Regions from separate parts of the Kitasatospora sp. NPDC087315 genome, predicted to be linked through region 1. Evidence: riboswitches for the same ligand, from Rfam matches in the RefSeq annotation. Region 1 holds a riboswitch; each other region holds the start of a gene.
The links. Region 1 has a riboswitch for cyclic di-AMP ahead of ACIO5D_RS02960 (transglycosylase family protein). Riboswitches for the same ligand answer to the same signal wherever they lie in the genome.
Positions count from the first base shown of each region.

Region 2: it holds a riboswitch for cyclic di-AMP, as region 1 does, so the genes downstream of both, ACIO5D_RS07020 (transglycosylase family protein) here and ACIO5D_RS02960 (transglycosylase family protein) in region 1, are expected to answer to the same signal.
Region 3: it holds a riboswitch for cyclic di-AMP, as region 1 does, so the genes downstream of both, ACIO5D_RS21885 (M23 family metallopeptidase) here and ACIO5D_RS02960 (transglycosylase family protein) in region 1, are expected to answer to the same signal.

Region 1 covers NZ_JBIUYD010000002.1:14,718-16,910, reverse strand. The annotation lists gene ACIO5D_RS02960 (transglycosylase family protein) at 82-1,380, opposite strand; cyclic di-AMP (ydaO/yuaA leader) riboswitch at 1,367-1,537, opposite strand; gene ACIO5D_RS02955 (hypothetical protein) at 1,921-2,193, shown strand, end outside.
Region 2 covers NZ_JBIUYD010000004.1:8,191-10,383, forward strand. The annotation lists gene eno (phosphopyruvate hydratase) at 1-42, opposite strand, end outside; gene ACIO5D_RS07020 (transglycosylase family protein) at 287-1,174, opposite strand; cyclic di-AMP (ydaO/yuaA leader) riboswitch at 1,180-1,351, opposite strand; gene ACIO5D_RS07025 (cytochrome P450) at 1,576-2,193, opposite strand, start outside.
Region 3 covers NZ_JBIUYD010000015.1:25,160-27,352, reverse strand. The annotation lists gene ACIO5D_RS21890 (YiaA/YiaB family inner membrane protein) at 108-398, opposite strand; cyclic di-AMP (ydaO/yuaA leader) riboswitch at 644-802, shown strand; gene ACIO5D_RS21885 (M23 family metallopeptidase) at 815-1,675, shown strand; gene ACIO5D_RS21880 (hypothetical protein) at 1,740-2,193, opposite strand, start outside.

The sequences.
Region 1 (2,193 bases):
CAGGCCGAGGCCCCCGGGGAGAGCGACCAGACTCTCCCCGGGGGCCTCGGGGTCGGGGGCGTGCCGGGCACGCCCGGCGGGTCAGACCCGGCCGGCGAAGTCCGGGGCCCAGTTGGCGACGGTCTGGGTCCGCACGCCCGAGCTCGGGTTGGCGGCCTCGACGTACTTCCCGCCGCCGATGTAGATCGCGACGTGGTAGACGCCGGAGTCCTTGCCGTTGTTGGACCAGAACAGCAGGTCGCCCGGGAGCAGGCTGTCCAGCGAGACGTGGGTGCTGGCGGCGGCCTGGTCGGCGGCGACGCGCGGGACGGAGACGCCCGCGGCGCGCAGCGCGGCCTGGGTCAGACCGGAGCAGTCCCAGCCGCCGTTGCCGGTGCCGCCGTAGATGTAGGCCTGACCGACCTTCGACTGGGCGAAGGAGACGGCGGCGGCCATGCTGCCGGTGGCGGTCTGCGCCGGGGCCTGGGTCTGCGCCGGGGCGGCGGGCTTGGCGACCGGCTTGGCGGCGGGCTTGGCGGCGGGGGCCTGCGCGGCCGGGGTCTGCGCGGCCGGGGTCTGTGCGGCCGGGGTCTGTGCCTGGGTCTGCGCGGCCGGCTTGCCGGTGGAGGCGCCGGTGGCGCCCTGGCCGGACTGCTGGGCCTGGCCGCCCTTGCCCAGGGCGAGCTGCTGGCCCGGGTAGATGACGTGCGGACCCTGGGTCAGGGTGCCGCGGTTCAGCTCGTACAGCCGCTCCCAGCCGCCCTGGACGTTGTTCTTGTCGGCGATGGAGGAGAGCCAGTCGCCCGCGATGACGGTGTAGTCGGTCGGCTGGGCCTGGCTGCCGCCCTTGGCCTGGGCGGAGTCGGCGGGGGCCTGGCTCTTCGCCGGGGCCGGGGTCTGCGCGGGGGCCTGCGGGGCGGGCTTCGGCGCGGGGGTGGCGGCCGGGGCGGCCGGCTTGGTGGCGGCCGGCTTCGCGGCGGCCGAGGTGTCGACGGCGGCCGGGGTGCCGCCCTTGGTCAGGCCGGCCTTGACGGAGCAGACGGGCCAGGCGCCGGGGCCCTGCGAGGCGAGGACCTTCTCGGCGACCGCGATCTGCTGGTCCTTGGTGGCCAGGTGGGCCTGCGAGGCGTACGCGGTACCGCCGAAGGCGGCCCAGGTGCTGGAGGTGAACTGCAGGCCGCCGTAGAAGCCGTTGCCGGTGTTGATGGCCCAGTTGCCACCGCTCTCGCACTGGGCGACCTTGTCCCAGGTGGCGACCGGGGCGGCGGAGGCGGTGCCGGTGGTGAGGCACGGGACGGTCAGGCCGACACCCGCGACGCCGACGGCGGCGATCAGGCGGCGGGCGCGACGGGGCAGACTGGTGCCGTTGACGGGCAGCATGAAGACGCGATCCTCTCCCACGCCTGCGAGGTGAGCTGTCGGATTCGGGCTGGAGTTGCCCGGCCGCGCCGTGGCGCGGCTTCACCCCTAGCCCTGAACCGGTTTCGGGAACCGGTCCGGGGCGACTTACCTGTGGGTCCCCCGCTCCTGCCGTGGTGCGTTTCTGCGCTGCCAGCACAACCGACGGCAGGACTCGGCGTTGCGGATGGGCTGGGTTCGTGTAGCCACGAACGGGGAGCACGTTAAGCAGACTCCCGTTCAAACCGCAAACATGTGTGATGCCCGTCACGGTTTACGGGTGAGGGGTTGATTGGCTGTCCACCATGATCAGAAATGACCGATTTTCGGCAACGCCCCTGCGGCCGGACCCAACTGCCTGTGCTTCAGGACGTCAGTACCGACGCGGCCGTCCGGCGGGAGGGCTGCGCGGTGATGGCCAAGGACGAGGACCCGCGTGCCGGGCGCCCGACCGTCAGGCCTCGGGGGGTGCACCGCCGGGCAAAACGCCGCAGAGTGGACATATCGCCCGAACGGCCCCGAACTCCCGTACGCCGCCGGACGATGCTGCGCTGGCCGGCGGTCGGCACGGTGTTCGCCGCGGTCGGCGGCGAGGAGATCCTGCGGCGCTCGCTGACCGGGCGGACGCAGCCCGTCGCGGCCACCGGCATGCCCGGTATGCCCGTGGCCCCGGACGGCCCCACCGACGCCGCCGCGGCCCCCGCCGAGGGCGCGGGCATGGACCACCGGCCCGCCGGGCCGCCGCCCGTCGGCACCTCCGGGGCCGGGCCCGCCGCCGCACCGACCGTCGACCTGGCCGGCCGCCGCTGGTCCGAC
Region 2 (2,193 bases), on a different contig from region 1:
GTCGAGAATCTCACGGGCTACGACGACATCGATGGACGGCACGAGGCATCTCCTAGCGGAAGCAGGGGTCCGGCTGACGGTGATGATGTCGGCGGGACGATTGCGGAGTCGTTACGACCAGAGCCTAACCGCACGGGCTCTCAGGGCCACGCTGACCTCGGTCCCGTCTCAGCGTGTGGCCTGCCTACCCACCGGTAGTTCACCTGGTTGCCCCATGGACGGGGCCGGAAGCGGGCGAAGGGGGCCGAATCCGGCCCCCTTCGCCCGCTGTCGCCCGGTGCGGGACTCAGCCGAGGGTGAGCACCTGGCCGGGGACGATCAGGTTCGGGTTGCCGCCGACGGTGCCGCGGTTGCCGTCGTACAGCGCCTGCCAGCCGCCGGAGACGCCCTGGGCGGCGGCGATGGTGGACAGCGTGTCGCCGGACTGGACGGTGTAGCCGTGACCGCTCTTCGGCGCGGCGGCCGGGGCGCTCTGGGCGGCCGCCGGGCGGAAGTCCTGGCTCGCGGCCTGGCCGGCGTACTGCTGGTAGACGCTCTGGTGGCTGGTCCAGTACCAGGCACCGTTGTTCTGGTACCAGTACACCTTCGCGTCGGCGTCCCAGCCGGCCTTGCCGGAGAAGCCCGGGGCCTGGGTGTTCTGCTGCGCGGGCTGGGCGGGCTTCGCGGCCGGCTGCGGGGCCTGCTGCTGGACGGGCTTCTGCGCGGGCTTCTGGGCCTGCTGCTGAACCGGCTTCGGCTGGGCCGGCTTCGGCGCGGCGGGCTTGGCGACGGAGGTGTCGACCGCGGCCGGGGCGCCGCCCTTGGTCAGGCCGGCCTTCTGGGAGCAGACCGGCCAGGCGCCCGGCCCCTGCGAGGCGAGGACCTTCTCCGCGACCGAGATCTGCTGGGCCTTGCTGGCCTGGTTGGCCTGCGCGGCGTACGCGTTGCCGCCGTACGCCTTCCAGGTGCTGGAGGTGAACTGCAGGCCGCCGTAGAAGCCGTTGCCCGTGTTGATGCTCCAGTTGCCGCCGCTCTCGCACTGGGCGACCGCGTCCCAGGTGGAGGCGGGCGCGGCCGAGGCACCGGAGGCGGTGAGGAGCGGCATCGCGAGTCCGACGCCGGCCACACCGGCGACGGCGATGGCCTTCTCGGCCTGGGTACGACGACGGTGACGGCCAGTTCCAACGAACAGCATGAAGATGTCCCTCTCCGCACGCCTGCGAGGTGAGCTGTCGGGTTCGGACCGGGAGGTGGCCCGGCCGCGTCACGCGGAACGTCTCGGCCCGCGCGGGCGGCTTCACCCCAAGCCGTGGGGGACGGCAACAAACCTGGTTCCCCCGCCCCTGCCCAAGGGTTCTGGTCGATTTCCCGTGACGCGGCGGGCAGGATTCGGCGTCCCGCGCACGAGGTCCGCAGCAGCGGACTCCAGGGAGGTTAGACAGATCATCACATCAATCACAAGCTCATATCGCCCACATCACACAGAAATTACGGCCCGTGGTCATACGCCTACCAACCGAGGTGCTATGTCCGGTTTAATGGTGATTCAGGCCACGTGGAGCGGGTCGACGGCACCCGACTGACGCGCCGGAAACCTCAGTCGACGGTCTCGGACGACGGCCTCTCCGGGGTGAATTCGACCGGCAGTTCACGAAGTCCACGCATGATCAGACCACCGCGCCACCGCAGATTCTCCGGGCTTTCGGCTAGCCGCAGATCGGGCAGCCGGGAGAGCAGCGTGGCCAGTGCGGCCCGGCCCTCCAACCGGGCCAGCGGGGCGCCGATGCAGTAGTGGATGCCGTGCCCGAAGCCGAGGTGCGGGTTGTCCGTCCGGGCCAGGTCGAGGGTGTTCTCGTCGGAGAACCGCGCCGGGTCCCGGTCCGCCGCCGCGAGCACCACCAGCACCGGGTCACCGACCGGGATGTCCACCCCGCCGATGGCCAGCGGGGTGGTGGCGAACCGCCAGGTGGCCAGCTCCACCGGGCCGTCGTAGCGCAGGAGTTCCTCGATGCCGGTCTCCAGCAGCGCGGTCTCGCCGCGGACGATCGAGTCCTGCAGCAGGGCCCGCTGGCCGGGGTTGCGCAGCAGCGCGTAGGTGCCGTTGCCGATCAGGTTGACGGTCGTCTCGAAGCCGGCGAAGAGCAGGATGAAGGCCATCGCCGCGGCCTCGTTCTCGGTCAGGTGCTCGCCGTGGTCACTGGCCCGGATCAGACC
Region 3 (2,193 bases), on a different contig from region 1:
GTGTCATCGGCGGTGCTGCCGATAGCCATAAAGCTAAGGCTAATAGCCTTAGCCGTCAAGCTATCGATGCGCGACGGCTTCGGAGGTGCCCGTTCCGTGGTGCCCGCTCAGATCCCTTCCACCTTGAACGGGTCGTGCTCGCTGAGCAGCTTCTCCAGCCGGGCCTGGTCCACCCGGGTGACGATCTCGCTGGTCTCCTGCTTGTCCCGGACCACCTTGGCCAGGGTGAACGAGGAGGTGACGGTGTAGAGCAGGCCGAGTCCGAGGAAGGCCCTGGTCCACCCCCCGACCGGGAGGTAGGCGATCCCGATCGCGAGGGCGGCGGCGGACAGGGCGAAGGAGAGCACGGCCTGGACGTGGTACGCGGCCGTGGTGCGGGACTGCATCGGTGCGTTCATGGCGTCAGGATGGCGGCGCCCCGAGTGGACGCACATGAGTAGAACTACTCAAATGGGGGGTCGTTCGTTGACGTCCAATCACGTTCGGTAGTGTCAGTTGTCGTCAATCGTCCCAAAACGCCCATCGGGTCGCGTGGTGCCCGTGCTGTATCCGGTTGTCCCGAACGGATGGCTTGGAATCAGGGGCGCCTAGGATTAACGTTTGATAACGCAGCGCGGTTGTCAACGCCGTACCCAGACGGCACCGTGCGCCGTCGCCTAATCCCGACGACCCGCCCCCGGGCAGGTCAGGGAGCCGGGGAACCACGTTCCTTGGGGTGAATCGGCCGGGCCCAGGCCCAGCCGTAGGAGACCTTCCTGCTCCGAACCCGTCAGCTAACCCGGTAGGCGCGAAGGAAGGAAAGGAGCGCGCCTCCGTGGCGTCGACGTACTCTCCGGCACACCTGCCCGGCTCCGCCGCCGGCACCCAGCTGCTCGACCACCCGCGGCCCGCCGCCCACGAGGGCGGCTACGGCGGCCCCGCGGACGAGACCGGCCCGCAGCCCGCCGACGCCAACCGGCACCGGATGCCGCGCCAGGCCCGCGGCACCGCTCCACTGCTCGGCGTCACCGCCGTGGCCGCCACCCTCGGCGCCACCGGCTTCGCCTCCGCCACCCCGGCCGCCGCGCCGGCCATCGAGGCCCCGGACGAGACCCCGGTCGCCCTCTCCGCCGACCCCGGCCTCGCGCTCGCCGCCCGCATCCAGCAGCAGGCCGACAGCCAGCGCACCGCCGCCGAGGAGAACGCCCGCGTCCAGGCCGCCCAGGAGGCCGAGGCCAAGCGCGCCGCCCAGCAGGCGGAGGCCAAGCGGGCCGCCGAGGAGGCCGAGAGGGCCAAGCTCGCCGCCATCAACCTGCCGGTGCGCGACTACAACCTCTCCGCCCACTACGGCCAGAGCGCCTCCTACTGGGCCCACCTGCACACCGGCCTGGACTTCGCGGCCTCCACCGGTACCCCGGTCTACGCCGTCGGCCAGGGCACCATCACCTCGGCCGGCTGGTCCGGCTCGTACGGCTACCGGATCGTCGAGACGCTGCCCGACGGCACCGAGATCTGGTACTGCCACCTCTCCTCGATCATCAAGGGCACCGGCAAGGTCGTCCCCGGCCAGCAGATCGGCAAGGTCGGCGCCACCGGCAACGTCACCGGCCCGCACCTGCACCTGGAGGTCCGCCCCGGCGGCGGGGCCCCGGTCGACCCGGAGACCTGGTTCGAGCAGCGCGGCATCACCCCCTGACGCCCGGAGGTGCCCCGGTCCGAGCAGCGGCCGGGGCACCTCCGCGTTCCAGGACCCGGAGGGCTCAGGCCCCGTCGGGCAGCCCGGCCAGGTACGCGTCGATCTCCTCCTGCCCCGGCTCCGGCGCCAGGTCCGGGAACTCCGCCACCAGCAGCCGCGGCAGCCCCGGCACCGTCCACCGGCCGGCCAGCTCCAGCGCCGCCTCGGCGGCCGCCTCCTCGAACGCCCCGAAGTCCCCGGTCAGCTCGTCCGGCATCGGCCGGCCGAGCGCGGTCAGCTCCGCCAGGTTGCGGTAGCTGCGCCGCATCAGGCCCTGCTCCAGCAGCCGCCGGGCGCCGTCGGTGGCCATCCCGACCGTGAGCACCCGGGCCGGGCCCCAGCCCTCACCGGCCGTCTCGTCCACCCAGCCGGCCGGCTCCAGCGCCGCGAACGCGGCCAGCCGGTCCTCCTCCGCCAGCTCCCGGAACCCCTCCAGCCAGGCCCGCACCGCCGCCTCGTCCGCGACGTCCACCCCGTAG